DNA from 4 places in the Pseudoalteromonas sp. SR43-7 genome. Region 1 is predicted to be linked to each of the others. Evidence: predicted binding sites of a transcription regulator. Region 1 holds the regulator's gene; each other region holds the start of a gene.
What was found. The regulator LexA, encoded in region 1, represses DNA repair genes until DNA is damaged. The targets are predictions, from matches to a motif close to TACTGTATNNNNATACAGTA.

Region 1 (7,682 bases):
CTGCAATAAAAAACAATGCAACAGCACCTACAATAGGCCACGGGCTTTGCTCTGGTACGTAATAATGCTCAGATTCTTGATTCATTTTATTTACTCCTAGTTTCACACTAGTTTAAAAAGCTAGTTATTACTTGCCACCAGCTGTTCACTAATATCAAATACGGTATAAGATAAAGTTAATTCTTCAATGTCGCTTGGCAGTGCGGTATCAACATAAAAAAGCAATTTAAATTCAAGCTCTTCCCCTGCTTTTAGAGGTTGCTGATCAAAGCAAAAACAGGCTATTTTATGTAAATACTTTGCCGCTTTACCTGGTGAGACTGATGGTACAGCCTGCATTACTTTATCTAGGTTGCTGTTATTTTTTGCACTAAACATTACTTCACGCATTGCACCGGGTTTTACCACTACACTGTATTCTTTTGATTTAACTTCAAACGGTGCACCACTTTGTGCGTGAGTAGTAAAGCTAACGCCGACTTCTCGGTTTTGTACTATTTGTGTACTTTGTTCTGCTTGCTCAAGCGAAGGCTTTCCATTAAGCCCTGTTACATCACAAAACACGTCATACAAAGGTACTAAAGCAAAGGCAAAGGCAAACATGCCTATGCAAATAAGTACCAAACGTTTGAGTAGCGGTGCGTGTGTCATTACTTAATTACCGGCGGCGTAGAAAAAGTATGATATGGCGCTGGAGAGTCAACTTCCCACTCAAGACCTTCTGCTCCTTCCCATACTTTTGCAGGCACTTTATCACCGCCACGCGCACATTTAATTACCACAGCTACAAACAACAATTGCGATAAACCAAAGGCAAACCCACCAATACTTATGATTGCGTTAAAGTCGGCAAATTGAAGAGCATAATCGGGAATTCGACGCGGCATACCGGCAAGCCCTACAAAATGCATAGGAAAAAACAGTACGTTCACGCTCACCAGCGATAGCCAAAAATGCCATTTAGCCAATGTGATATTAAACATATTGCCCGTCCACTTAGGCAGCCAATAATAAGCACCTGCCATTATCGAAAATACAGCCCCTGTTACTAATACATAATGAAAGTGCGCCACTACAAAATAAGTATCGTGATACTGAAAGTCAGCAGGTGTAATTGCCAGCATCAATCCCGAAAAACCACCCAAGGTAAACAGCACAATAAACGCAATACTAAAAAGCATTGGCACTTCAAAAGTTATTGAGCCTTTCCACATTGTGGCAACCCAATTAAATACTTTTACTCCTGTAGGTACCGATATAAGCATGGTCGCGTACATAAAAAACAACTCGCCAGCTACCGGCATCCCAGTAGTAAACATATGATGAGCCCATACAATAAAGCTCAATAGTGCTATGGAGGATGTGGCGTATACCATTGAGGCATAGCCAAAAAGTTTTTTACGAGAAAAGGTAGGTACTATTGTAGATATAATGCCAAAGGCAGGAAGAATCATAATGTATACTTCGGGATGACCAAAAAACCAAAAAATGTGTTGGAACATCACCGGGTCGCCACCGCCTGCGGCATCAAAAAAGCTGGTCGCAAAATACTTATCGGTAAGTACCATAGTGACAGCCCCTGCAAGCACTGGCATTACCGCTATTAATAAAAAGGCAGTAATTAACCACGTCCATACAAATAAGGGCAACTTCATCCATGTCATGCCGGGGGCACGTAAGTTCACTATGGTTACAATCACATTGATTGCGCCCATTATTGAGCTAATTCCCATAATATGTACGGCAAATACAAACAATGCAGTATTATCATTACTGTATGTTGTGGACAGTGGTGCATAAAAAGTCCAACCAAATGCAGGACCCCCACCAGGCATAAATAACGATGCCAATAGGATTAAAAACGCAAACGGTAAAATCCAAAAGCTCCAGTTATTCATTCTTGGCAATGCCATATCTGGCGCGCCAATCATAAGTGGTATCATCCAGTTAGCAAGGCCTGTAAAGGCGGGCATAACCGCACCAAACACCATAATTAAACCATGCACTGTGGTCATTTGATTAAAAAAGTGAGGGTCGACCAACTGTAAACCTGGTTGAAATAATTCAGCTCTGATCACCATGGCCATTGCGCCACCAATTAAGAACATGGTCAGCGAAAAAATTAAATATAAACTACCTATATCTTTATGATTAGTTGTGTAAAGCCAGCGTTTAAAACCTTTAGCTGGGTGATGAGCATGATGAGCTTCATTGGCGTTAGGTTGTTCTACTATACTACTCATTAGTTCGCCTCCACTTTGGCATCAAGTGCTGTCTGTATTTGACTCGGTTGAATAACATCACCCGTATCATTACCCCACGCATTACGTTTATAAGTAATAACCGCAGCTAATTGCTTTATAGATAACTGCTTGGCAAAAGCTTGCATTGCCGTACCGGGTCGTCCATGGATAACTACATCAATGTGATCTTTTATATCGCCAAGCACTATCGGGCTGCCTTTAAGTGCAGGAAATACACCCGGTAACCCCATGCCAGTAGGTTGATGACATGCAGCACAATTAGCCATATATACTTGTTCGCCTAAAGTCATTAATTCTTCTTTTGGGAGGGTTTTATCAAGTAATGCGGCATCTGCTAATGCTGCTTTTTGTTTAGCCTGCTTTGCATCTGCAAGCCATGTTTTAAAATCAGCTTCAGATTTAGCGACCACCACAACGGGCATAAAGCCATGGTCTTTACCACACAACTCAGCACATTGGCCTCGGTAAGTACCTTCTTCGTTTATGTTCGTCCATGTTTCGTTTATAAAGCCGGGGTTCGCATCTTTTTTAACTGCAAAATCAGGTACCCACCAAGAGTGAATAACATCATCAGAAGTCATTAAAAATCGTACTTTTTGATTTATTGGCAGTACAAGAGGCTTATCAACCTCAAGTAAGTAGTTAGGGTTTTTATCTGCAAGATTCGCTATTTCATCTTGCGGGGTAGATAAAATAGAGTAGAACTCTACATCTTCGCCCATATATTCATAATGCCATTTCCATTGCGAACCCGTAATTTTAATAGTGAGATCAGCTTTGCTGGCATCTTCCATTGCAATAAGGGTTTTAGTGGCTGGTACTGCCATAGCAATTAAAATAACAAACGGAATTGCAGTCCAAAGTATTTCTACTTTAGTGCTTTCGTGAAATTGGGCAGGTACAGCCCCTTTAGATTTACGGTGATGAATAAGTGCCCAAAACATAATTGCGAACACTATCACCCCAATCACACAACATATTATAAATATGGTCATGTGCAGCTGATATACATTATTGCTTATATCGGTTACGCCTTTGCGCATATTGTATTGGCTGTTAGCCAAAACTGGGTGCGAAAAAACACATAATATAAGCCACAAGGTAGAGGTCAGTTTACCCATGTGACGGCTCCTTTGATGCTATTGCGAATGCAAAGCGAAGAGGCATACGGCTTAAACGCCAATTCGTTATTTTTATTTTTTTAGCCAATCTCATTTAATATTGATTGGTTTTGCTGCGCCAACAACGAGTTTGTGTATATTGTGTGTTCTCAAAACTAAAAAGCTGTGAGTTATTATTAGCTCAGCACATTAACAATTAGCTAAAAAACGAACAACAAGCAAGTTTTAGTATAAAAAACAATCAGGTGATATTGAATAATTAATAAAAAATCGGTAATCAACTGGGCAACAGAAAGTTCAAAATATGAGCAAAACAAAGGGGTTTAACGCATTCGGAGGGGGAAAATATAAGTGCAAAAAAGTTTACAGCTTAAATAGTCAGTGGGCTGTTTACGCCCTATTTTTAGTACAAATTTTAAAACAAAATGCGTACTAGTTAGTACGCATTTATAAAACTGCTTGTTTAAAAGCTATTTTTAAAGTCACATCCAATCAGCGTTTCTTATAACGCCAACGGCTAAGCCTTCAATATTAAAAGACTCATTCTCAAGATCTACTTCAATAGAGTCAAAATCGTCGTTTTCAGCATGAAGTAATACTTTACGACCCGCTTTCTCAAGACGTTTTACAGTTACGTCTTCGTCTAGGCGGGCAACAACAACTTGTCCGTTTTCAGCGGTTTGAGTACGATGTACAGCAAGTAAATCACCATCCATAATACCAATATCTTTCATGCTCATACCGTTAACGCGTAGTAAAAAATCTGCAGCCGGTTTAAACATTAATGGATCGATTTTGCAGTGACTTTCAACGTGCTCTTGCGCCAAAATAGGTGAACCAGCAGCAACACGCCCTATAAGCGGTAAACCTAATTGTTCTGGCTCTTCTTCTTCAATTAATTGAATACCACGGCTTGCACCTGGTTTCATTTTAATTGCGCCTTTTTTAGCAAGTGCTTTTAAATGTTCTTCAGCAGCATTGGCACTTTTAAAACCTAATGTTTGCGCTATTTCAGCACGTGTAGGAGGCATACCAGTGTCTTTAATAAAAACTTTAATTAGTTCGAGTATTTGAGCTTGGCGGTTCGTTAATGGTCGCATACAACTGGTTTTCCATACAGTACATTTAACTGTGAGTATATACAGTTAAATAAAAATCGCAAATTTAAATTAAGCCTTAAAATAGCTAAAGTAATTTCACTTGTGTACATTTTAGGGATATAACTAAAGCTAAGTTTATAAATGATTAAAAATGCAAAGGAGACATTATGAGTATTTGGTACCAGCCCATCACCTTAGAGCTGTGCAAGCAGTTAGAACAAGGCATTAATGGCCAAGGAACATTAATGAAAACTATGGGGATAGAAGTCACAGAAATTGGCGATGATTATTTGGTTGCCACAATGCCGGCAATTCCTGAGCATCATAACCCAATGGGCATGGTTCACGGCGGTGCTAACGTTGTACTTGCCGAAACAGTTGCCAGCTATGCCGCTAACTTTGTTGTCGATTTTACTAAATTTTACTGTGTAGGGCAGGAAATTAGCGCAAGTCATTTAAAAGCATCTCGCAACGGCACTTTAACAGCAACGGCTAGAGCGTTTCATATTGGCAAACGTAGTTCAGTATGGGAAATAAAAATTACAAATAGCCGCAATGAGCTGTGCTGCGTATCAAAAATGACCGCAGCAGTCGTAGAGCGAAGATAGTTACTTTTCGATTGGGTAAATGGTAATTTCCATACCCGCACCAATCGCAGATATACGCAATAATGTATCTGCATCTAAGGCTTGATTAAAGCACTTAGGAGAAGTCCCTGATTCAAAACCAATATCAAACGTTCTACGTGAACAGCTTAACCATTGCTTTAGCGCATTACGCGAACACGATTCAATAAGCTCACATATATGGTTTATGGCTTTATCAGGTGTGCTCACCTCACCTGTAGCTTCAATACGCGCTAGTTGACGGTATTCGTCTTTGTCATAATGTAAAATCGTCGCGACTTTTTTCAAGTCCGCCACTAGCAAACTAATATCTTGCTTTGATTCAAGCTCAAGATCTACATTTAAAAATTGAATTTCCGACATCGTTTCGTATTTATCCTCTAATAATTTCATTGCAAACTTTAACGCAGTTTTACCGTTATACCAAATCAACTATGCTCTATTAACCACTTTATATGGATATTTCGCAGCTTTTAAGTATTTTTTAGCATTTAAAGCTAGCTGGATATCAAACATCTAGCTCAATTAAACAGATAAGTCATGTTAGGAATTTAAGTGTAATCTTTTTTATTTTTAAATGATTACAGTAAGCTATAGTTTAAACTGCGACAAAATGTCGCAGTAACTTATCCTATTAATGTAATAAACTAGCCTCTAAAAATAATAAGACTAAAACATGAATAAAAAAATATTTAAGCATGCTCGCAAGTTACATAAATGGTTAGGTTATTTATTAGCACTACAAATTTTAGCATGGTTACTAGGTGGTTTAATTATGAGTGCAATCCCTCTTGATAAAGTTCATGGGGAGCATCTTGCAACACGTACTCTTAATAACCCATTTACGCAGGCTGATTATGTTGCCTCCCTTGACGATATTGCCTCTCAGGTGGTTAATCCAACACAAATAATTTTTGAGAACTTCTTAACTACACCACTTATTACTGTCTTTAGTAATAACGAGCAGCAAAGCTTCAATGGCATAACAGGCCGACCATTTGAGCCGCCAACTAAAATACAAATTACCGCAAATGCTAAAGCACACTTACTTATTGACGCTCAAGTAACAAGCGCTGTACTACTAAAGCAAGGTACGCGGGAAGTCGGATATAAAACCAATGTATGGCAGGTCCAATTTGACGACACATTTAACACAACACTGTACTTGTCAGAAAATAACGGCAAAGTTGTCACCGTTCGCAGCACGCTATGGCGAATATTCGACTTTTTTTGGATGTTACATATTATGGATTACGATGAGCGAGAGAATTTTAATAATCCACTGCTTATTAGCTTTTCAGCAACCAGTGTACTTTTTTGTTTAAGTGGAATATTACTACTTATTCAAAATATACGACTAAAACGATTTATCCGAATTAAAAATAAGAATAAATCAAAGTAGTCATATTGGTTTTTGAGAGCTAGCGCCCACTTATCAAAGAGTAAATAAGCCTAGGGCTTATTTTATTCCAAGTGCTTAAATCGACTCAAATGTCGCTTTAACATTTCGTTTTCGAAAATCAACTCATCACGCTCACCCAGCAATTGTAAAACTAAAGCTATTGCCGACCAATCTAACGAAAAGTCATGTTGGATACGGGCCGCTTTTTTAACTAAGGTCACTGCAGATACCGTAAATTGCCACTGCGTAACATGATCCCCCTCAATTGGAACCGCAATATTATGCTCAACTAGCTCATATAAAATTGCTTCGCTAATACCACTGCTCAAACATAGCTCTTTGCTAGTAAGTAAATCGTCTTTTTGTGTCACGATAATTTGCATTATGGCTTGCTCCAGTTATTACGGGGATCAAAGTGAGCTTTTTCGGCTAATTCTTCCCAAAGTTTTTTACTGGTATCATCAACAGATGCTGGATTAACAATTTTAAGCACAGCAAATAAGTCACCTTTAGCTTTTTTACTCATTAACCCCTTACCTTTAATACGTAAGCGTTGACCAGACTGACTATTAGAAGGAATAGTTAATTGGATATTACCTGTCAACGTAGGTAAATTTAGCTTTGTACCAAGAGCCGCTTCCCATGGTGCAAGAGGGACAACTATATTTAGGTTATGACCCTCAACATCAAATAATGGGTGAGGCACTAAACTAATTTGTAAATACAAGTCGCCATTTTGCCCATTCGCTGACCCTAATCCGCCTTGCCCTTTTAGTCGAATTCGTTCGCCATTTACTGAGCCTGCAGGAATTTTCACTTTAAGTGATTTTTTAAGTTCAGTGACACGGCCACTGCTGTCTCGCTGCGGTAACATAAACTCAACAGGCTTCACGGTATCAACTAAAGTCTCTTCAAGAAAAATTGGGAACTCTATTTCCACATCTTGTCCTTTTTGCGCGCGAGCGGCGTTACTTCTGCTCTGCCCGGAACGATCGAATCCACCAGCTCCGCCAAACATTGAATTAATAAAGTCAGAAAACTCTTGGTCGGTTTGAGGATCGCTTTGCTGATGATTACTTTGCGAAGAGGCATTGTTACCACCATAATGGCCTTGCTGTTGACGAGCACGATTTTGTTGGTGACGACGTAACTTGTCGTATTTTACACGT
Region 2 (7,682 bases), on a different contig from region 1:
GACGCAGTGGCGGGTGTGGTAAACGTAATCTTGAAAAAAGACATTGACGGTGTTGAAGTTAATTTGGGCTACGGTGGTACTGATGGTCCCAATTATGAAGAAACAACAGCAAGTTTAGTATGGGGTACTACTAGCGAGAAAAGTAGCGCGTCAGTTATTATCGATTACTTTAAAAATACATCTCTTTCTTCTGATGAAATGGGCAGCTTAGGTACAGCAAATCAATCACCTTATGGTGGTGAAGATTTTCGCTCATCTCGTGGCTTCCCTGGATATTTTTATGTAGACGGTGTTAAAACAATTGATCCGGCTTGTCCTGCTGAAAATGCAACTTCAAGTGGCAGTTGTTTATTTGATTACGGCCCTTACGGTTATATCGCACCAGCGTCTGAACGCGTGGGTGCTATTTCTCAATTTGAATATAACTTTGATAATGGCATTACGGGCTTTTTAGAAATGGCAGTACAGCACAATACGTCTGTTGCGGCCGGAGCCCCTACCCCACTTGATGAAGATGCAGGCTTAACTGTCCCAGCTAGCCACCCTAACAATCCATTTGGTGAAGACATCCAAATTGGTCGTTACCGTACAGTTGATGCTGGCGCACGCCAATGGGATATTGAATCAGATACTCTTCGCTTTGTTGCAGGGCTTAGAGGTGAGTTTAATGATTGGAGTTGGGAAACCGCTGTACAAAAAGGCCGAAGTAAATCTCTGCAAACAGGTGATAGAACACAAGGTTGGGTGCGTACTGATTTCTTACAACAAGAAATTGATGCAGGAAACTACAATCCATTTGGTGGCACATACAACGACCCTGCTGTAATTAATCGTATTACAACAAGCTTAGTGCGTCGTGGTGAGTCTCACATGACTTCCTTTGATGCAAACATTACAGGCGAAGCATTTAGTTTTGGCGATGATGTAGTAATGATGGCTGCAGGTATTGAGTACCGTGAAGAAGACGTTAATGACATTCCTGATGATCAATTTCAACGTGGTTTAATATTTGGCACAGAGTCTGTATCTGCATCTGCAGATCGTGAACAATACGCTGCCTATGTCGAGTTTTCTATCCCTCTTGCTGATAATTTAGAGCTACAACTTGCTGGCCGTTACGATGACTACAGTGACTTCGGTACAACAACAAACCCTAAAGTAGCTCTTCGCTGGGCGCCTACTGATGAAATCACAGTGCGTGGCTCTTGGGCACAAGGCTTTAGAGCGCCTTCTTTGGCACAAGTTGGTTTGGGTCCATCTCAAGAAAGCCAATTCTTTGTAGATACATACCGATGTGAAGCAACGGGCCTTGATTGTGATGCACTTGATTACAACATTGAATTTGCTGGTAACCCTGACCTTGAAGCTGAAGAATCAGAATCATGGAATGTCGGCTTTATTTGGGCGCCTTCTGCTGAGTTTGGTTTAAGTGTCGATGTGTGGAGCATCACTCAAGATAACAAAATTGATGAGCAAGAGTTTGGTCCAATTTATAACTCTGAGTGTAATAACCAAGATAGTACTGTATGTGTACGCTTAACACCTACAGGTGGCGATAGCTTAGGAACAATTCAAAAAATTTACAGCACATTTGAAAACGTTTCTTCGCAAGAAGTATCTGGGGTTGATGTTTCAGCTAACTACAATCACTCACTTGATGACTTAGGTTTATTGAAATTTAATTTAGAATGGGCATACCAAGATAAATTTGAAAAAGATGGCCGCGATTACACCGGTGAGTATGGCTATCCAGAGCACCGCTGGATTTTCTCTACAAACTGGGAAATTGGCGAGTTTAATACAAACGTAAACATCAGTTATGTAGGTGAGTTTGAAGATACCCCGGATATTGATTTTGACGGTAATTTAGACTTTGATAGCAATACATCACGTATGGTTGATTCGCAAACACTGGTAGATTTACAAACATCTTATCGTGTTACTGACTCAACTAAAGTATCGCTAGGTGTAAATAACTTATTTGATGAAGAGCCACCATTTGCAATTGGTGATGGCGACGCTGATCTATACGGTTATGCTTCAGGTGTACACAACCCTAGAGGCCGATACTTTTATACTAAAGTTAGTTTCTCGTTTTAACTTTGCGAGCTTATTTTAAAGTGAGCTAACGCTACAAATAAAAAACCGCCAATTGGCGGTTTTTTTATTTAAAACTAAGGGCTAAATTATAGCTCGCCTTCGTTTTCAGATAAGAACTTAGCAACGCCTTCAGGGCTTGCGTCCATACCTTTTTTACCTTCAGTCCAACCAGCAGGACATACTTCACCGTGCTCAGTGTGGAACGCTAGCGCGTCAACCATGCGAAGCATTTCGTCGATGTTACGACCTAGTGGTAAATCGTTCACTACTTGGTGACGTACGTTACCTTCTTCATCAATTAAGAAAGAACCACGGAACGCAACACCCGCTTCTGGATGCTCAACGTCGTATGCTTTACAAATTTCGTGTTTAACGTCTGCAACTAGTGCGTATTGAACTTTACCAATACCGCCGTCTGCTACAGCAGTGTTACGCCATGCGTTATGTGAGAATTGTGAATCGATAGAAACACCAATTACTTCTACGCCACGCTTTTGAAACTCTTCAAAACGCTTATCAAATGCAATAAGTTCAGAAGGACATACAAACGTGAAATCTAGTGGGTAAAAGAAGATAACTGCTTTTTTACCTTTAATTGTTTCATGAAGGTTATAGCTATCTACAATTTCACCGTTACCAAGAACAGCTGCAGCGGTAAAGTCTGGTGCCTGGCGGCCTACTAATACACCCATTTTATTCTCCAAATATTTTGAGTTTGTTTTCAATTGCTTTCGCAATGCTGGTACTTATATGGGCGCTAAAAATTAAAAACCAATAGCGCATACATATAATTAATTGGAATTCTAAAGTTATTCACTGCAAAAGAACAATCGCATTTAACGATGTGAGCAATCGAAAATAACGAACACTTGCAACTTGCGCTAATATGCTTAAATAATAGGTCTAATTTAAAGTGTAAGTTGCGTTGTAACTAAGTAGAAATTTTAAAAATATCGAAGTGGTTTATACATTAAACTTTTTAGAATTTCATATACGGTGGCGCTAAATTTTACAGATATAAAAAAACCTGCAAATGCAGGTTTCTCGCTTAGACTTAGTCCATTATATCTGAGGGCATATCACCACGGATTTTTTGCCAAATCTCACCCGTTTGATGACCATATTTACGCATCATAGAAATAGCACCATCATGCTCTTTCTTTTCTGCCAAAATGGTTAAATCTTTATAAAACTGACGAGCAAGTTCACGAGTTCCGGCATCAGAGAAGTAATGACAACCAATCTTTGAATAAAAACCTCTAAAGCCGTTAAGTATTAATACATAAATACGGTTATTACCCGCAACGGCTAATTCGTGATGCACTTTATAATCATAGTCAGCAAATGCTTGAGCGGTGTCTTCTAGCTCATTGCTTTGTGATAAAATTTCAATCACGCGTTCAGGATTTAACTTAATTGCAGCACGTGTATAAATAGCACTAATATTAGTACGTGCAGATAAAAGCTGATCTGTCAGCTCTGGCATCTTGTCTTCATCTAAGCGCGCTAATGTTTCAAGAATGTTTAAGCCAGACGTTTCCCAAAAGTTATTTACTTTTGTAGGTTTACCATGCTGAATTGTTAGCCAACCATCACGTGCTAAACGCTGTAATACTTCTCTCAAGGTTGTTCTTGTAACACCAATTAACTCTGAAAGTTCTCGCTCGGCAGGTAAAATTGAACCTGGAGGGAAATCGCCGTTCCAAATGGACTCAACTATATATTCTTCAGCAAATCCTGCTGGGCTTTTCGCTTTAAAAATTCTCATCCAGTTCCCACTCGAATTAATCAACACTCATCGTTTTACACGAATAACTGACTGATTGTACCAGACGAAGCACAACTAACAAGTAAAGTAATATATATTAATAAAGCAAATGGGTAGAAATTTAAAATTAATAAATAATTAAATTTGGGTTTCTCTAATTTAGCTACAATGCATGAATATCTAGAGTAATATTCATTGTAGGTACATTGTTATTATGGAGATATTTTTATTTACGCAGCGCCTGAGCTTAATTAACTTATCCCGCACTTGCCATAAGAAAAAGTACAAAAAAGTACAACCATAAAAAATTCTTTAGATGATGCATCACCTTAGTATAAGTAAGCAATATAGCTGAGCTTATGTATCGATGGGGAAATAATGGAGCGTCATTTAACCTTTGCTAAGGCTGTATTGATTTGTCACTAATTTCATCTTATAAAAAGTGACTTCGGTAGCTTTTTTTTCCTTTTTGTTGCTGCATACTTTATCCTACGTCATAATCTAACGTCCTATTAAAACGCGGAATTTTTATGAACTGGCTTGCACAATTACCTACCCAACGAACCCCGTGGCTTTTATTTACAGCTATCGTTTTTTTACTTGAAGTTACCGCTCTTTTCTTTCAATACAAAATGGGGTTAGCGCCTTGCATAATGTGTATATATCAACGCACTGCAGTATTGGGGTTATTAGGCGCAGGGATTGTAGGCTCGAGTAAACCACAAAATAAAACTGTGCGTATGATAGCGTATGCTATTTGGGGGATATCGAGTGTTTGGGGATACTTAATTGCTCGCGAACATATTGATATGCAAACCACCACAGACCCTTTTGCATTTAGCTGCGAGTTTGAACCAAATTTCCCATCATTTATGCCACTACATGAATGGATACCTAGCTTTTTTCAAGCTACCGGAGATTGTGGAAATATAGATTGGCAGTTTGTTGGCATGAGCATGCCTGCTTGGATGGAAGTGATATTTGGGATTTTCTCACTAACGCTATTTATTATAATTATTGCCCGTTTATTAATTAAAAAGTCGATTTGATATGTTTACATTCTTTTCAAGCCAATTAGACCAGCTTAAGCATTTAAAAGTACGCCAGCGTCAAGACGTAATTGCGCTTGCATTAAGTAAGCTATCGCCAACTGATAAAGTTCTATTGCGTATTATAAAGTTGCTATTACTTAGCCCACTATTTTTAATATTCACTGTATTTAAAGGTTGGATATTAATACCATTTTTGATACTTGGCGGATTGTGCTATCCACTATTAACTACACCTATTGAAATTAACTTTGCTAAAAAGCACTTAAGCGATGCGCTAAAACAATTTAATCAGGGCGCCTAGCACCCTGATTACTTTTTAGAAATATTAAAGTGAAAGTTTCCCCTCTAATTTAGCTAAAAGTTTTTTGCCAATCCCTTTAACTTGCGATAAATCACTAACGCTTTTAAATTCGCCATTTTCTTCACGATAATCCACAATTGCCTGCGCTTTTTTCTTACCTATACCAGGTAACTTAGCAAGCATCTCTGCATCAGCATTATTTATACTAATTGTCTCAGCTTGAGGCATTTGCTTAGTTACTTCTGATAATTGTGCATACGCGGTAGTCGCGGGTAGTAAACATAATAAACTTATGATGAGTAAATTTTTTAACGTTTTCATTAAACTTGCCCTTATTCTTCTTTTCTTAATTTTGAGTATTGCTCAGGAAATCAATAAATAAGGAACTGTAAAGTTCATCACTTAAAGTGTACCTAAACGCATTATCACTATGATCCGAAATCCTGAAAATGCAGCTGGTACAACAAAGTGATTGCTTAACTAAAGTAAAGTTACCGTTTTTTGTCAAATTTAAGACACCTAAAAATTAATACTTCGCGCTTGCAAATTTACTTACAAACCATTACTGTACATAAAAACAGTAATCTAATGGTTTTTTAAAAAACCACGGTGCCAAGCAATTTTGCAGGAGAAATCATGGCTGTTGTTGTTAAATATGTTGTAGAACGAAACGGAGTCGAGCGTATGACGTTTACTACCAAAAAAGAAGCTGATGCTTATGACAAGATGCTCGATATAGCAGAATCACTTGAGCTGATGCTAGAAAAGGTAGACGTACCGCTTAGTGAGCAACAAATTGAATCACTTGCTTTAGAAATAGCGAAAAGCAAAGATGATTTTATGACCATATTAAAAGGTGGCAAAGATCCAGCTGTTACCAAAGCGCCAGCAAAAAGTAAAAAGTCAGATAACGTTGCATCAATTGAAGATAACAACGATAAAAAAGTAAGTTAATTCATAGAATGTTCCCTCCTCGAACGGGACAAACTAAATAAAAAAGGGAGCAACTAAGTTGCTCCCTTTTTTATTATACCAATTCGCTTAATTAAGTGATCTCTTTGAGGGTGGAAAAACGTGTTGATAGCTAGGCAAAAATTCGATATTTAGTTGTACTAAATGAGAATTTTTTAACGCCGGTAGCAACACGTTTAGCCCCGCAAAATGATTAAGTATTATTGCGGATTGGTATTAATTACTACTCACTTTAAAATAAGTAGTAATTGCTAATTAAAGCTCTTTTTCTACTTCATCAAATAAAGCAGTGATGTTTTGCTCTGGCTCTTTTGTTACTAAGCTAACAACAATAATTGCAATACTCGCTAAAATAAAGCCCGGTACTATTTCGTACATAAAGCTACTTAAGCTTTCACCATTGATAGTAAATGGTCCATATATCCAAATTAGCACAGTAAGTGCGCCTACTAACATACCAGCTAACGCACCTGCAAAGTTCATGCGTTTCCAATAAAGGCTAAACAATACAAGAGGTCCAAACGCAGCACCAAAGCCAGCCCACGCATTACTTACTAGGTCTAAAATAGAGCTATCTCTGTCGTAAGCTAAATAAATAGCGAACATAGCAACTACGGCAACACTAATACGGCCAACAGCAACTAGCTCTTTATCACTGGCATCTTTACGTAAGAATGTTTTATAGAAATCTTCTGTTAATGAACTTGAACTAACCAATAATTGAGATGAGATAGTACTCATAATCGCAGCCAAAATTGCAGCAAGTAAAAAGCCAGCAATAAGTGGGTGGAACAGCAACTCAGAAAGAATTAAGAAAATTGTTTCAGGGTCTTCAACTACAATGTTGTTCTCATAAGTATAAGCTGCACCAAATATACCAGTACCAACAGCACCAATGGCAGCAACAATCATCCATGTCATACCAATACGGCGTGCTTTAGGCATATCTTTAACACTACGTACCGACATAAAACGAACAATGATATGTGGTTGGCCAAAATAACCTAAACCCCAGGCCATTGCAGAAATAATACCTAATGCAGAACCTGCACCAATCCAATTAAGCATATCTGGATTTACGCTATGTAAAGTTGATTCTAAAGGTTGTTCAAGCAAAGAGTATGCAACAGTTGGGACTAGAATAAGTGCAATGAACATAATACAACCTTGCACAAAGTCAGTTAAGCTTACAGCTAAAAAGCCACCAAACAAGGTATATAAAACAACTACGCCCGTTGTAATGTATAAACCCATTTCATAAGTTAAACCAAATGAGCTTTCAAACAATTTACCACCAGCGACAACACCTGATGAAGTATAAAGAGTAAAGAAAACAATAATTACCACAGCTGATACAACACGTAATAAATTGGATTTATCATTGAAGCGATTTGAAAAGTAATCTGGGATTGTTATAGAGTCGTTTGCTTTTTCAGTGTAAACACGTAATCTCGGTGCAACTAACAGATAGTTTAACCAAGCACCAATC
Region 3 (7,682 bases), on a different contig from region 1:
TCAGACGTGCATATGTATAACGTGCATTGAGGAGTCCCTTATCCCTAACAAAGTGAATGTCTTCCGTAAATGAAACTCTTCTCATTCTAAAGCCTTGAGAGAAAGCAGCTTCTAAGGTTTTAAATCCTGTCATTGGATTTTGATCTGGGTGCATTTAACGCCCTTATTATTTTAATTATCAAAAAATTTAATTTGGCACAGTATTTTAATAAGCGTCTTGAGCCTTAAATGTTTGATAACACTTAAATGAAAACACTACAGCAAAGAATAAAGCTAAAAGAAATGGAATATAAAAAATGATGGAAAATTTCTCAAATAATGAAGTAATTACAGTTGTGTGTTCTTTAGTATGGAGGCCATATCCCCAATTAAGTAAATAACCAGTCAGTAACCACAAAAGCATTGAAATTAATGCACCAACTTGCCAAAAATAGCCTGTTATTTCGAAGAGCATATTTATGAATTCTGAAGAGTTATTTTTTCTACGAGCCATGCTGTCCCTGCAACTAAAAATATGATTTGTCTAAATTTAAGACACTCTGACACCTAAAGCAAGAGCTAATAGATGACATAATGATCAAAAGTGCTAACAGCAAAACTATTAGTGCAATAACTTAAAAGCCCGAAAATTTATAGTGGGATTCAAAGATCATTCAATATAAAATTAAAATACCTGTAATTAATACCCACACTTAAGGCTTTAGACTTAATTGTTTGTGCGGTTTTTTGAACTTATCTTGTAATTGAAGTGCTACCTTTTCAATTTCAGGTTCTATGTGTTTTCGCCTGAATATATCGAGTACCACTTCAAACACTTTGTATGAGTCTAGTAAGTCATCTTCAGTAATTTTATCAGCATGAGTCGCTTCGTTACCTACAAGCCGAAGTGATTGAAGCCAGCGTGCCTCTAGAGGAAATTCATCAGCCATAGCCTCAATGTTTTCATAGAGATTTCTCTTTTGTGTATAACCCAACTCTAAACATAGTTTTTCAACAGCCCTTCTTAAACGATTACCCGAAGAACAAGTGTCAGAAAAAAAATGATTGAATGAACTTAATAACTCTTCATTTATTGAGTTCGGTGTTGTATCACTCAATGGAAACAAGGGTAAAGGGGGGTTGAAGCTTTCAACTTTAATTTGTCTAACAGATGTATCACTATTTGGTATTTTAGCTAAGCCAGTAGATGACACATTTTCATTACACATTTCACACTTGAAAAAAGCAATAAATTGCGAGGGCTGGTAAGTAGCCCCATCAGCAACAGTGAGAATGAGTGCGGCTATTTTTAAAAAACTGTTGTCTTCCTTAGTAGCAAAATCCATTAATTCATTGTCTTTGAATTGCTCCTTATAGGCTTTTCTAGCTTGCCAAGATAATTTCCTAGCACTAAAGCTTTCAGTATCTAAGTTAAGGTTCATACTTTTACAGTATGGGCATGGTAAAGCGGGATAGCTCTCTAGAAAATGTAGTTTGGACACGTTTGCCCATAATTGCTTATTAAACATAGAGTTTCCTAAAATATTTTAATTTACCAGCCATGCTACCTATTATCTACTTGGAACACCCAATATTCTTAATATTTCATTTTTTACACTTCGTAATTCATGAGCTGGCAGTGAGTTTGGTGCCTTATTAAATATACTAAACCCTTTATCATAACCTCTTGAGTATGCTTTATAAGTATTTGAGGTATAACTACACATTAAAGTAATGCCAACTTTGTGCAAATTATTAAACAGCTCAATGAGCTCAGATTGAGACTCTTTTTGTTCTACTTTTAAATCATGAAACCACTCACTCATTTTAGCTTTTTCTTTTATAAGCCAATTATTTCTTTTAGTTAGTTCATTATTCATATTTGTTGCTTTTTGGATCAGCTCATCATCTTCAAAATCCAAAAGCCCATAATAACTCAAGCTAAAAGTATAATCAGTCGCTACATTCATCATCAGCAACGCTAGTTTAGTATGATCATTACCTGATTCTTTAAAATTTAGCTTTAAATCTATTAGGCTATGGTAAGCCTGCATTTGTCTCATTGGTACATCACCTAAATTTGATGGCCCAATAATTAAATGAGGTTGTAGCTCTTCAAAAAAGCTAGGTGAAGCACCTTTAGATATATCTAAAAATACGAAATCATAATTAGGTAAAACTGATTTTATATTTTTGCTATTGTTATGCATTGCGTTAATAGCATTAACAAATGAGCTTTTAGTGGGTAGCAAATACTCATCTATTTCTTTAACACGCGGAAAAGGTAAGTTTAAGTCTGTAGCCTGATTACGATAAATACTCGCCCCATGTTTACCAGTAACAATAAGAACCTCAAACCCTTCTTGCATTAACAAGGTACAAATATCAATAGTAAGTAGTGTATGCCCAGCACCTCCTTGGCCACCATAAAAACTAATTAACTTTCCTAATTTACCTTGCTTGTTGGGTGGGTAAGGTAATCCATGCTTCAAACAAAACAATTCAAGTGTTGCTGGCGGTATGTTCAAGCTGCTACCAGCAGTCACCGGCGCCTCGTACCTTTGCCATAATCTCCGGTTCTTATAAACACTATCTGCCGCTTGTTGACTCGATAAACCTAATTTTTTACGTAACTCTCTTAAGTTTTCGGGGGTTATTCGCTCCATTTACTACGTCCTTTTAATCTAAAATATCCAAATACGAATCTTACGACGTAATTTGTACCATAGGACGTATATCTTTTCACTTTTTAACGTATAAAATTAATTGTACCTTTTCCTCAACGAAAACAGCAGGAAATACCAAATGCAAAACAACAAAGCGCTACAACTTAAAAACGAACTAGATAAAAGCATCTACCAAGCAGAAGCCGCAATTAACGCGCTATGTATTGAAGATCACTTTGAAGCAATGGATAAAGACACCCTAGCAGGCATGCTGTGGGTGTTATCAGACAACCTTGAAAAGATAAAACGAAGTGTAAGACGGATTAATACATGTAAAGGTATATGAACTCAAAGTAATAAAGAATGATTAGCAGAGTTAGCACTTTTATAGTTATAGTACTGATTAAACAAACAATAACAAAATTTTAGGTCCTACTATGAATAAATGTAAACTTTGTAATCAAGTAAGTGAATTACAACAAAGCCATATTATTCCTCGCTTCGTGTATAAATACATGCTCATAACTACAGGAAATGACATCACCCAATATGATGGAAATCTAAATCTATGGCAAAAAACAAGTAGGCAATTTAAAGAATGTTTATTTTGCACACATTGCGAACAATTATTAGGCATGAATGAAAATCAGTTTTCAAAGATTTTTAAAGAAATAAATGCATCAACAGACAAGACTATATTTGTATATACTCAAATGAATGACGAGATTTTGAAGACATTTGAATCTACAAATTTTACAGAGACAGACATCAAGGAATTTTTGATTAGCAATCCTCTTCACGGTAAAATGCCAATATTTGAGTACTTTGCAATATCATATATTTACAGAGAGCTCGTTAGAAAAGAATACAATATTGATAAAAATATTATAGATAAATTTAGAAACTATTTACTAAATAAAAACGAGTGTCAATTTATGCTGACAGTAAGGGTTCACAATAGAGAAGGTGACTTTGATATGTGTTCGACAGTAATCGTTATGGATGACTTGCCAGATTTTAAACACTTTGTCTTTTATCTTCCAAACTTGCAATTTCACTTCGCAATCCACGTTCATAACACTCCTAGTGATTTAGTGAAAACCGTGATTATCCCTTCAGACTTTTTCAATGATGAGATCGAGACTTTACAGTTAATTAAAGAATTTCAAAAAGGCTCCAAAAAAGCACGAAACTTAGCTGATTAACTATTAAGAGATGAACTCAACGCAAGGCTTATGTAACCTAATACTCCTTGTTACCACTCCTTCCAAGCAAAAGCCATCTTCTGGTGATATATACACAGGCGCATAGTCATCTGAGGCCGACATCAACAAACGCTTTTCTTTATGAATTACTTTACAAACAAAGCTGCCATTGTAAGTAGCAACCACTACATCGCCTGTACTTACATTTAAAGCACGATCGACTATTAACAAATCACCATCAAATATCCCTAACTCCTGCATAGACGCCCCTGATGCAACCCCGATAAATGTAGCATCTGGGTGTTCTATAAGTAACTCATCTAGAGTTAAACCCAGCTCTTTATATTGAGCAGCCGGCGATTCAAAACCTGTAATACCCGCCTCAATATAAATAGGAATAACAAACATACACACACCCAAATAAAATACTGATTATTTATACAGTATAAATCTAGTTGGCAATTTTGGAAAGGTAAAGTGTCTTGTGAAGAAAGTGAGGGTTTTGATTAAGGTTTTCTAATGGGTTGTTTATGTTGATATTTATTGATAGCTTAAATACTCGATTTGTAACAAGCGCCCTAACCGCTTGATTTTATTGAATTGTAAAAATGATAAAAATTGCAAAATTAACTGTGTATAAAATCAGTTAAACCACTTTTAAGTTCATAAATTACAATAACTTAACACGATATAGCGTCACATCATGGGGTGGCAGGGGTCGAGAGTTCGAATCTCTCCATACCGACCATTAATACCAATCCGCAATAATACTTAATCATTTTGCGGGGCTAAACGTGTCGCTACCTGTGTTAAAAAATTCTCATTTAGAACAACTAAATAGCGAATTTTTTGCCTAGCTATCAACACGTTTTTCCATCCTAAAATAGATCACTTAATTAAGCGAATTGGTATAAACTCCCTCTATATCAATAAGTTAAACTTCTCTTCAAAATATAGCCAAAATTCATCTTTTTTGATTCTACAATTTATCCGTAGCACTACCTTATTTATCTAAGCGCACTTAATAAAACTGAGTTTAGCTGGCTAGTTTTGTGGTTTTTGAGGGAGGTTGTATTTAATTGTTATTAACTTGAAGTGGCCTTTGTGGAATCTATATAAAGCCATTTAATTTCAATTTATTGAAATTAAAATAAAAAAGCGCTCTAAGCGCTTTTTTATTAAAGTACTAGTGCTTGCGCCCTACACCATTACGTACCATGTCTTGCCCTGTTTGGAATACATCTTCTGTAATACCGCGCGCTAAAAGTAATTTTTGATTATCGTCAAACACGGCTACAAAACGACTACCATCACTATTGTTTGTTGCCATACCAACGCCCGAAACACCCTTAAGGCCAAGACCGCCGTTTTCTACATTTAATAAAAAGCTTTCTAATTCGGCTAGACTAGAAATTACATCATTTTCTTTATTCATTTTAACACTCTTTTAGTAAGGCTTTTAAATCATTATGGTGGCTATTTTATAGAGAAGAGCCAAAAACTCAAACCCTTGGCTCAGGTTAGTCACTAAATCGACTTTATAGCTAACTCTAAATTGCTTAGCGCACAACCAAACTCTTTTGCATTGATGCGATGATACTGTGTGTCACTCGTCGCTGTAAGGCTAATTATAAACTCGTCTTGTTGGGCTACCGCACTTTGCTCTTGGCTTAAACACATAGCTTGAGTAAGTGAACGCAGTTTTGAATTTGTTAAAATTGAGCCAAAACGCTGCACTGGCAGTGGAGGTATTTGTATAGCGGGTAACGCTTCATCTATTGTGCGTGCACTTAAGGTAAACGTATTATTGGTAATTTCAATTACACTGCTTGCAGGCCAGTACGAATAGCTATAGCTCTTACTCTCAGGTTGGGCTTTACCTTGGTTAGCCAAATGCACTACACCACTTTTGCCTATTACGGTTATTAAGCTACCTTCTGGTGATTTAATAACAACTAAGGCTGTATTTTCATCAATACCAAATCCATGTTGAATCTCTGTTTTAGTATTTTTCACTTCGTTTTTATTTAGCGCTGCTGCAAGCCTAAATGTACGGTTTTGTTCACTAAATTGAGTATCTAGTACACCAAAGTTAAAACTGCCCAGCCCACCAGCATTAGTGTTATTTTCACTTTTACGAAGTGCCTCAAGGCTTGTTGTATTTGTCAGCATACCCGTCACTTTACTTTGGATTGCTGCGCCCACTCCTTCACCTACAATTACTGGGCGAGTTTGCAATGCTTGCGTCCACGGGTATGGGTTATTGTTTTGATCAAATAATACCTTATGAGTTAATGCTGCATTACCGCTATTAAACATCACACCGGTACTATTTTTAATAAGTGATACAAGTGCATTAGTGCCATTTTTACATAAAGCGTATTCGGCCTTTGTGCGATCGGGATAAATCACTTCACGGTTATACACATTCATTAATGTATTTCTAAGCGCTGGTAATTCATCGCACGAGTTACTCGTAATCGCTTTAGCAAGCGCTGGCGTTAGTGCTAACCATTGAGTGTTTATATTTGATTGTGCCAAAAGACTTTGCGCTACATCTGCCGACTCATAAGGGTCGCGGCTCGAAGCCGTAATAGCAAGCATGGTTGGTTTTGCGTTATTAACTTTTAAACTGCCCGACACAAATTGTAAAATATTATTAGTCGCAACCTCATTATTAAAATCGGTATTTACTTGCTCTTTTAAACGCTCACCGTTTTTATTAAGTAGCGGTACTTCTAGCATATCAAATACAAAGTTGTACTCTTGCTGAGTTAGACTTTCTAATTGCTGATTATTTATATCGCGCCACTGCCAGAGTAAATCAGTTTTTGATACGCTATTTGACGATTTACTTTGTATGGCTTTAAGTGTTTTTAATACAGCCGTTTTTGCCTCAACATTATTATTAGGCCAATGCTGCGCGATGTTTTTTATTTGAGAGCTGCTAAGTGTATATAAATTATGTGACTTACCATCAATAACAGCCTCTTTTTGGCAATTATTAAGCTTGGCGCTAGTACAGGTAGTAAGCTCTGACCCCACTAAAATTAAAGTTTGGCTTTGCTCTTGAGCCACTGCATTTATTGAAAATCCTGCACCGAACAATGCCACTACCATACCCAGTAACTTCGGCTGTTGATCACGTAAAAATGCACATATCATAATGTAAACTCTAATATAAATAATAAAACTAATGTGTTGTAGTTTAACAGCTAGCCACTTGCGCCTAAATATATTTTTATAAATGTTAAATAATTCAAGTCTCTGAAAAACGATAGGATTACGCACTGCATTTAAATACATTGTTTAGTTTGCCCCTCTGTCTTTGTAAATATTATCTAAACAAATTTAAACGGAGCATTTATTGACCAATTTCATTGTTTAAATTACGGTGGTGAATTATTTTATGTAACTGGGGTGAAATATGGACTTTTCTAATGAAGAGATAAATTTTTTTGCTGAGTTATTTAAGCCTAATACAAAGTCACATGCTCACAACAGTCACGTTTTAACATTACAAAGTTCAGTACCAGCCAATATTGCTCACTTACTTAGTAGCGCTAATTTAACTCTGCTCGCAGAGGTTGCACATTATCAGTTATGGTTTCCGTTGGACTTAAAAATTGATAGCGCCGGTATAATCAAACCTATTTTAAACGCCCCCGAAGTAATAGACACACAAGGCACACTGCGCAGTTGGCGCTGGAGTGAGCTAAATATTAAAAGCCAAGGGTTTAAAATTGAATCAATATCAAACACGGGGATGTTTTTAAAACCCCTCCAAAAAGGTAACCATTTAAATAAATCGCAGCACATGGAATTTATTTTG
Region 4 (7,682 bases), on a different contig from region 1:
GCGTAAAGCTCACCCTTTAATAGCATAGGGATCTCGCGTGCAAGCACATCTCGAATTAATCCACCAAAGCAGCCTGTAATTACAGCCATAATTACCGCAGTCATATCGGGCATACCAACAAACTGTGCTTTTTGCGCCCCCATTACTGCAAAAAAAGCTAACCCGAACGCATCCGCTGTTTGTAAAATATAATGAGGTATCGGCTTTTGTTTATTTATAAGGCGTGTTGTAACAAATACTGAAGCGAGTATGGCAAAAAAGTAACTTTGATCGTGTAACCAAAATACAGGAACATCTAAAATTAGATCTCGCACTGTACCACCACCAATAGCAGTTACTGTCGCTAAAACTACGACCCCAAAGCCATCCATTTTTTTCTCGTACGCTAGCAATGTGCCCGATACAGCAAACACCGCAATGCCTATTAAATCAAACCAGTGGTAAAGTTCAGTCATATTTGTAACAACCTAAAAATATTTGTGCCGTTTTAACACAAACCAAACAAGGTTTTAAGTAATAACGATTTATTTTAAGAAGTTTATAACATTTTAAATGTGTATCTCAGGGGGCGGGAGCTTGCGCTTATGAGAAGTGAATGCCTCATGCAGTGAAGATGATCTCACCACACTCATCAAATTTTAGACATAAAAAAACACGCTTTAAGCGTGCCGTTTCATTCTTATTTATTTCAGTGGTTGCGGGAGCCGGATTTGAACCGACGACCTTCGGGTTATGAGCCCGACGAGCTACCAGACTGCTCCATCCCGCGCCTGAAATTTGTAGACTTGTTTAAAGTTGCTTACATTACAACTTGGCTTCCAATTAAAGAATTGGTTGCGGGAGCCGGATTTGAACCGACGACCTTCGGGTTATGAGCCCGACGAGCTACCAGACTGCTCCATCCCGCGCCTGTATATTTTAAGTCTATCGACTACTTTATTTTATCTCTTAAGTTAGAGTTTACAGTAACCTCAATCCCTAAGGAAATTGGTTGCGGGAGCCGGATTTGAACCGACGACCTTCGGGTTATGAGCCCGACGAGCTACCAGACTGCTCCATCCCGCGCCTGTAATTTCTTTAAAACATTTTCGTAATATTTACGAGCCTGCCTTGAAGAGAGCGCTACTATATAGGAATAAACATTTAATGCAAGACCTAAACTAATTAAAGTTGTTCAACCGAACAAAAAGCAACCAAATTACTACTCTGCGCTCAATCTTTGATGTGGATTAATCATTTTTTGCCATTCCCAGTCTGGATGTCCCATTACTATAAAGTCAGGGTTCTCAGTACTCTCGCGTTGGTTGTACGTTAGCGGGTTAAATTCTGCGTCGGTAATACAACCACCGGCTTCTTCAACAATAACTTGTGAAGCACCTGTATCCCACTCTCCCGTTGGACCAATTCTTAAAAAACAATCTGCTTTGCCCTCTGCAACAGTACAGGCTTTTAAAGAACACGAACCAATAGCAATCGTTGTAAACTGACTATTTAAATACTGACTCACCGCTTCTATTTTTTGGCGGCGGCTCACTGCAAGCGTCAAGCTCTCTGGCGGCGCTACAGATATTTGCTTATCAATTGAGTTTTCACGTTTAAAGGCACCATTTTTAGCTGTAGCAAAATAAGTCACACCTTTTGCAGGCCAATGAATAACGCCAAGTACAGGATGATTATTTTCAATCAATGCAATGTTTACTGCAAAGTCGCCACTTTCTAAAATAAATTCGCCAGTACCATCCATCGGATCGAGCAACCAATAACGCTGCCAGTCCTGTCTGTCGGCGAGTGCTGGTATAGGTGTTTCTTCGGACATAATTGGGATATCGGGCGCAAGTGCTTTTAATCCAGCAACCAGTACGTCATTTGCTGCTAAATCAGCTTTGGTGACAGGCGTATTATCTGATTTCTCTTGTTGGCCAATATCGCCTTTTTTATAAATGGCCATAATTGCATCGCCAGCACGCTCAGCTAATTCAATACACGGTTCGATTAATTTATTCATCGGCAGCTCCAGACGCTAAATACTTATCTAATAATAGCAAAGCTGCAACACTGCGTGCTTCGGTAAAATCTTCTTGGTCTAATAATGACTGCCACTGAGTTAATGGCCACTTAACAACAACAAGCGGCTCTGGTTCGTCGCCAATAAGGGTTTGTGGGTATAATTGCTTAGCAAATAAAATATGCATAGTGGCATTAAAGTAACTCGGCGCCATTGTTACTGTTCTTAATGGTTTAAAATACTCAGCACCAAAGCCAATTTCTTCTTTAAGTTCTCTGTTAGCAGCTTGCTCTGGGGTTTCGCCCGGATCAATTAAGCCTTTAGGAAAACCTAACTGGTAATTGTTTGTGCCCGCACAGTATTCACGTACAAGTAGTAACTCATTATCTGCACTTAACGGAACAATCATCACTGCTCCCCGGCCACCGCCGCGAATTCGCTCATACTGGCGCTCTTCGTTATTAGAAAACTTTAACTCTAAAGACTCCACAGTAAACAGGCGACTTTTAGCAACAACATTGTTACTGAGGATTTGTGGTGGTGTTGGGTGCTTTTTCTGTGTCATTGGCGTTAATTTGCTATCATGGCAGTTAGTTCAATAATAAACCTTATAAGTTGAAATTCCTATGTTAAATTGGTCAAAAATCGATACCGTTTTGCTCGACATGGATGGAACATTACTCGATTTACATTACGACAGTCATTTTTGGCTTAACGTTATCCCTGCGCAACACGCATTAGCTAGAGGCATTAGCCTAGATGCAGCTAAAGCAGATATTTTAAAACGCTATCAAGCTGTGAGCGGTCAAATACAGTGGTATTGTTTAGATTATTGGGAGCAGCAATTAAGCTTGCCTATAATGGAGCTTAAACGAGAGTCTCAGCATTTAATTAAAATGCGCGAAGACGTACCTCATTTTTTAACTGAGCTTAAAAAAGCAGGCAAAGAGTTAATTTTACTTACCAACGCCCACCCTGAGAGTGTCATGCTTAAATTTGAGCATACAGCGATTGATAACTACCTAGATGGCGTAGTGTCGACTCATGAATATGGAGTAAGTAAAGAGCAACAAAGTTTGTGGCACCAAGTACAAAAAGACTTAGGATTTAATAAACAGCGCACTTTGTTTGTAGATGACAGTGTGCCGGTTTTGAATGCCGCACGAGAATACGGCATTGAGCACTTACTTGCAGTTGCTAACCCAGATAGCCAACAACCACATAACGAAATAGCCGATTACCTAAGTGTTACCGACTATCGTAAGATTATCTAACTCAACTTACGTGACTTAAATTTTTGGGTAACGCGCTTCTAGCCCTTGATATACTAACTTTGCAAAATCTGCATGTTCTGTGTCAAGGCTTTTAACTACTTCAACTAAATGCTCGTTATCTTCTTGCCCATTCCATTCTTTAATATAGCTACCATCTTTGTAACCGTGATCTTGGCGGAAAAAGTTTAACGTGTTTTTACCTACGTAGCCGCGATATAAATCATCAATATCCATACCCATTTGCGCCATACAGCCGGCAAAGGCACCTGCATTAAACGCTTTATCTGCAACTGCAGACGCCGCTAATATCTCTAGTGTTTGTTTAAAGTCATCAGCTTGTTGAGCATTACTAAGCTCAGTTTCAAGTTGCTTTGCTAAGTCTTCGTAGCTAGTTTCGCCGTCAATTCTAAGCGATAGACCAAAATGAAAAATATCAACCAACTCTAAAATAACTTGTTCAGTATCTGGTGTTTGTTTTTTCCACCATTTCCAACCATGATGATCCAACATTTCAGCACACTCAACCCAAATAGCGCGGTACCATTCAAACCCTTGAGTAAACCATTGCTCATGTACTTTAGTATTCATGGCGTTTTGCATTTCTAGCATCACTACTAGCTTGTTTAAATTGGCAGACATATCAGTTCCTGTCGTTTTGATTGGCGTAATGTTCGTTGGTGTAATAATACAGATAAAATGCTGATTGTGCATTGCTGTATATTTTTATTAGTGTGCTAGTTATGTTTATCGTGACGTCGTAAACTCATGCCATGAATCAATTAAATCAATGAAATCTTCAAAGCCACAACCACTACTTAAGCCATTTTCTTCAAGCGCTAAATCGTCATCTTGATAAGCTATTAGGTCTTCGCTGTCTTGATGAAGCGCATGGGCTTCAAATAATGCTTCGTCTTTCGTTAATATTAAATCTATTTCTTGGCCTTTTAGCGTTAGCGGCTCATAGCTTGAACTCACCGATGCAATAAGCGCTTGCACCATGGCTACTTTGTCTTTGCCTATTTCTTCGTTTAGCCAGCGACCAATAATAGCGTGTTCACTGCTTATTTTAATACGTAGCCCACTAATAGGGTCGCGAATAAATTGATATTCCATAGGGTTTGCCTGTAAATCTTTAATTGCGTAATTATATACGTAAACGCCCGCAAACCACAGGACATATAAAGTAAAATAGCGCCACAAGGGCGCTATTTTACTCAACTTTAAAGCCGTTAACTTCGCGATCTATAACGCGCTGCGTCAATAATCGACCATAAGTAAATAATAGGCACAAGTACAAAGCCTACAAGCACATAAATTAGTGCGTAACTTATTATAATAGCGAGTGCAAAAAATATAGCCGCTAAAATACGCCCTTGCACTAACTGCCCTAAACCAGGAAAAAATATATTACATAATGCTGCGATTACGTTACCGCCAGAACCTTGATCTGCCATACTAACCTCTGTATTTATTTGATTTTATAATTATTTACTTACACACTCTATGCCAATTTATTAAAGCTTACAAATCAAATAGTTAAATTAGTCTAGATTTAGAGAGTTAGTAAAAATTGCTAACTTTAGGTCAAATTAGCAATTTTTATTGTGCGTTTACACTTTTTTGTTTGTTTAAAAAAATAGCAAGTTACTCGTTTTTAAGGCTATTTTATAAATAGCTGTTTATAAAAACAGTATTTTATTTAGCCTAACAAAAACACCTGTTATACTGCCCACAATATTGATTAAAAAGGCGTAACGATGGACGTTTCACAATTACTCGATGGCTTAAATGACAAACAACGCGATGCCGTTGCAGCCCCACTACAAAACATGCTGGTATTAGCAGGTGCTGGGTCTGGTAAAACACGAGTGTTAGTTCATCGTATTGCGTGGCTTATGCAAGTTGAGCAAGCATCTGCTTACAGTATTTTTGCCGTAACCTTTACTAATAAAGCGGCTAAAGAAATGCGCAGCCGCGTTGAAGAAACACTAAAAGCCCCTGTAGGTGGTATGTGGATTGGTACGTTCCATGGTTTGTCGCATCGTATTCTACGTGCTCATCACCGTGAAGCTAACTTACCAGAAGCCTTTCAAATTTTAGACTCTGACGATCAACTTCGGATGATCAAGCGCTTATTAAAATCAATGAATATTGATGACAAAAAATGGCCCGCCAAACAATTTGGCTGGTACATTAGCGCCAAAAAAGATGAAGCACTTCGTCCTAAAGATATTCAAGCATACGATATTAACGAGCAAATGATGCTGCGTGTTTACGCCGCCTACCAAGAGGCCTGTGATAGAGCAGGCCTAGTAGATTTTGCCGAAATATTACTACGCAGCTACGAAGTGTTAAAAAATAACCCTACGTTACTACGTCATTACCAGCAACGCTTTGCACATATGCTCGTAGACGAGTTCCAAGATACAAATACCATTCAATATGCATGGTTAAAGTTACTTGCAGGCGATACAAGCAGTATCATGATTGTAGGCGACGATGACCAAAGTATTTACGGTTGGCGCGGTGCTAAAATCGAAAATATTAAACGATTTTTAACTGACTTTAGCGCAGAAACCATTCGTCTTGAACAAAACTACCGTTCAACTGCAACTATTTTGAAAGCGTCTAATGCATTAATTCAAAATAACTCAGAGCGTATGGGTAAAAGCTTATGGACCGACGGTAACGATGGCGAGCCAATTTCTATTTATGCGGCATTTAATGAGTTAGACGAAGCGCGCTTTGTAAGTAGCAAACTACGAAGCTGGTTAAATGCAGGTAATGCCCTACAAGATGCCGCAATTTTATACCGTAGTAACGCGCAATCTCGTGTACTCGAGGAAGCCATGCTACAAGAAGGCTTAAAATACCGTATTTATGGTGGTATGCGATTCTTCGAACGACAAGAAATTAAAGATGCGTTGTCGTACTTACGCCTAGTAGGTAATCGTCAAGACGATGCCGCATTTGAGCGTGTAATTAATACGCCAGCACGTGGTATTGGCGACAAAACATTGAGCCATATACGCGATTGTGCTCGAGCAGAGTCGTTACCGCTTTGGTATGCCGCAAAAGCAATTGTAGAACAACAGCATTTATCTGGCCGTGCCTCTGGCGCAGTAAGTAAGTTTGTAGAACTCGTTGAACAAATAGAAGATAAAATTAGCGATCTTACTTTGCATGAGCAAGCCAAGTACACAATTCAAACCTCAGGCTTAATGGCAATGTACCAAGCCGAAAAAGGTGAAAAAGGCCGTGCTCGCGTAGAAAACTTAGAAGAGCTAATTAGCGCTTGTGATCAGTATGAGCTGCCTGAAGACGAAGAGTACAGCTCACCTTTACAAGGCTTTTTAGCCCATACGTCACTTGAGTCAGGTGAAGGACAAGCAGAAGAACACGAAGACGCCGTACAAATGATGACGCTTCACTCAGCTAAAGGCTTAGAGTTTCCGCTAGTGTTTATGGTAGGCGTAGAAGAAGGCATGTTCCCTTCTCAGCAAAGCAACGAAGAGTCGGGTCGCTTAGAAGAAGAGCGCCGCCTTTGTTATGTAGGCATGACACGAGCAATGGATAAGTTATATATTAGCCATGCTGAGAGTCGCCGCTTATACGGGCAAGAAAAATACCATAGCCCATCTCGCTTTTTACGCGAAATCCCTGAAGACTGCGTAGAAGAAATCCGTATTAAAACACAGGTTTCTCGCCCGCCTGCCGCTGGGCGTTTTAGCGCATCAGTTAGCCATGCCGCATTTGAAGACAGTGGCTTTAACTTAGGACAACGCGTACTGCATGCTAAGTTTGGTATTGGTACTGTACTGAATTATGAAGGTAGTGGCGCACAATCTCGCGTACAAGTTAATTTTGACGACCTTGGTAGCAAATGGTTAGTAACGGCCTATGCACGACTACAAGCGGTATAAAGCACACCTAAATGAGTTAGAGCAACAATTAGCTGGCGCGTATCATCGTCAGCTAGTGTTGATCACGGGCAGCCCAGCTTGGTGTTATGAAATACTTAACTCATTAATAGATGAAAACAATACACTTGTTGTATCAAAGCAGTGCGCGATTAAAAATTCGTACTGGCCTACTCGCACACACCAAATTTTAGGGCAAGAATTTGCTCATGCTGTTTACGATGGTTTTAGTGGTTTGCACCCTGATAAACTTGCAGCACTTGCCGGCACCGTTAAAGCAGGCGGTATACTGTTTTTATTACTGCCTGAACTAGATGATTTAGCCTCTTGGCAAGATCCCGCATTAAGTACAGTGCAATCACACGGTCAGAGCATTGACTACAGCATATTTAATCAACGTTTCGCGACTATTATTAAACCGTTACCTGCTTTTCACTTTAGTGAAAAAAATGGCTGTATTAGTAATAACGCTAGCTATGTAAT

Region 2: a site for LexA is predicted at 5,785-5,804, ahead of H5087_RS13180 (YebG family protein). Genes of this name have one in related genera too.
Region 3: a site for LexA is predicted at 4,277-4,296, ahead of H5087_RS09090 (LexA family transcriptional regulator). Genes of this name have one in related genera too.
Region 4: a site for LexA is predicted at 4,953-4,972, ahead of uvrD (DNA helicase II). Genes of this name have one in related genera too.

What each region holds. Positions count from the first base shown of each region.
Region 1 is NZ_JACJDY010000020.1:11,256-18,937, reverse strand. Features, by position in the region: gene H5087_RS14850 (cytochrome c oxidase subunit 3) at 1-85, opposite strand, end outside; gene H5087_RS14845 (cytochrome c oxidase assembly protein) at 121-651, opposite strand; gene ctaD (cytochrome c oxidase subunit I) at 651-2,243, opposite strand; gene coxB (cytochrome c oxidase subunit II) at 2,243-3,385, opposite strand; gene lexA (transcriptional repressor LexA) at 3,868-4,485, opposite strand; gene H5087_RS14825 (PaaI family thioesterase) at 4,653-5,093, shown strand; gene H5087_RS14820 (hypothetical protein) at 5,094-5,474, opposite strand; gene H5087_RS14815 (hypothetical protein) at 5,788-6,513, shown strand; gene H5087_RS14810 (chaperone modulator CbpM) at 6,576-6,896, opposite strand; gene H5087_RS14805 (DnaJ C-terminal domain-containing protein) at 6,896-7,682, opposite strand, start outside.
Region 2 is NZ_JACJDY010000016.1:66,636-74,317, reverse strand. Features, by position in the region: gene H5087_RS13210 (TonB-dependent receptor) at 1-2,100, shown strand, start outside; gene H5087_RS13205 (peroxiredoxin) at 2,187-2,792, opposite strand; gene fadR (fatty acid metabolism transcriptional regulator FadR) at 3,155-3,868, opposite strand; gene dsbB (disulfide bond formation protein DsbB) at 4,399-4,917, shown strand; gene H5087_RS13190 (DUF6170 family protein) at 4,919-5,221, shown strand; gene H5087_RS13185 (helix-hairpin-helix domain-containing protein) at 5,246-5,542, opposite strand; gene H5087_RS13180 (YebG family protein) at 5,858-6,175, shown strand; gene putP (sodium/proline symporter PutP) at 6,449-7,682, opposite strand, start outside.
Region 3 is NZ_JACJDY010000009.1:119,569-127,250, forward strand. Features, by position in the region: gene H5087_RS09060 (hypothetical protein) at 1-154, opposite strand, end outside; gene H5087_RS09065 (hypothetical protein) at 206-493, opposite strand; gene H5087_RS09070 (DUF4145 domain-containing protein) at 693-1,508, opposite strand; gene H5087_RS09075 (hypothetical protein) at 1,551-2,348, opposite strand; gene H5087_RS09080 (hypothetical protein) at 2,785-2,991, shown strand; gene H5087_RS09085 (hypothetical protein) at 3,083-3,850, shown strand; gene H5087_RS09090 (LexA family transcriptional regulator) at 3,854-4,258, opposite strand; gene H5087_RS09095 (hypothetical protein) at 5,037-5,285, opposite strand; gene H5087_RS09100 (cyanophycinase) at 5,378-7,015, opposite strand; gene H5087_RS09105 (hypothetical protein) at 7,278-7,682, shown strand, end outside.
Region 4 is NZ_JACJDY010000034.1:26,419-34,100, forward strand. Features, by position in the region: gene H5087_RS18950 (trimeric intracellular cation channel family protein) at 1-455, opposite strand, end outside; tRNA gene H5087_RS18955 (tRNA-Met) at 693-769, opposite strand; tRNA gene H5087_RS18960 (tRNA-Met) at 832-908, opposite strand; tRNA gene H5087_RS18965 (tRNA-Met) at 989-1,065, opposite strand; gene cysQ (3'(2'),5'-bisphosphate nucleotidase CysQ) at 1,202-2,005, opposite strand; gene nudE (ADP compounds hydrolase NudE) at 1,998-2,570, opposite strand; gene yrfG (GMP/IMP nucleotidase) at 2,632-3,279, shown strand; gene H5087_RS18985 (dUTP diphosphatase) at 3,295-3,918, opposite strand; gene H5087_RS18990 (YacL family protein) at 4,024-4,392, opposite strand; gene H5087_RS18995 (hypothetical protein) at 4,509-4,733, opposite strand; gene uvrD (DNA helicase II) at 5,037-7,202, shown strand; gene H5087_RS19005 (GNAT family N-acetyltransferase) at 7,180-7,682, shown strand, end outside.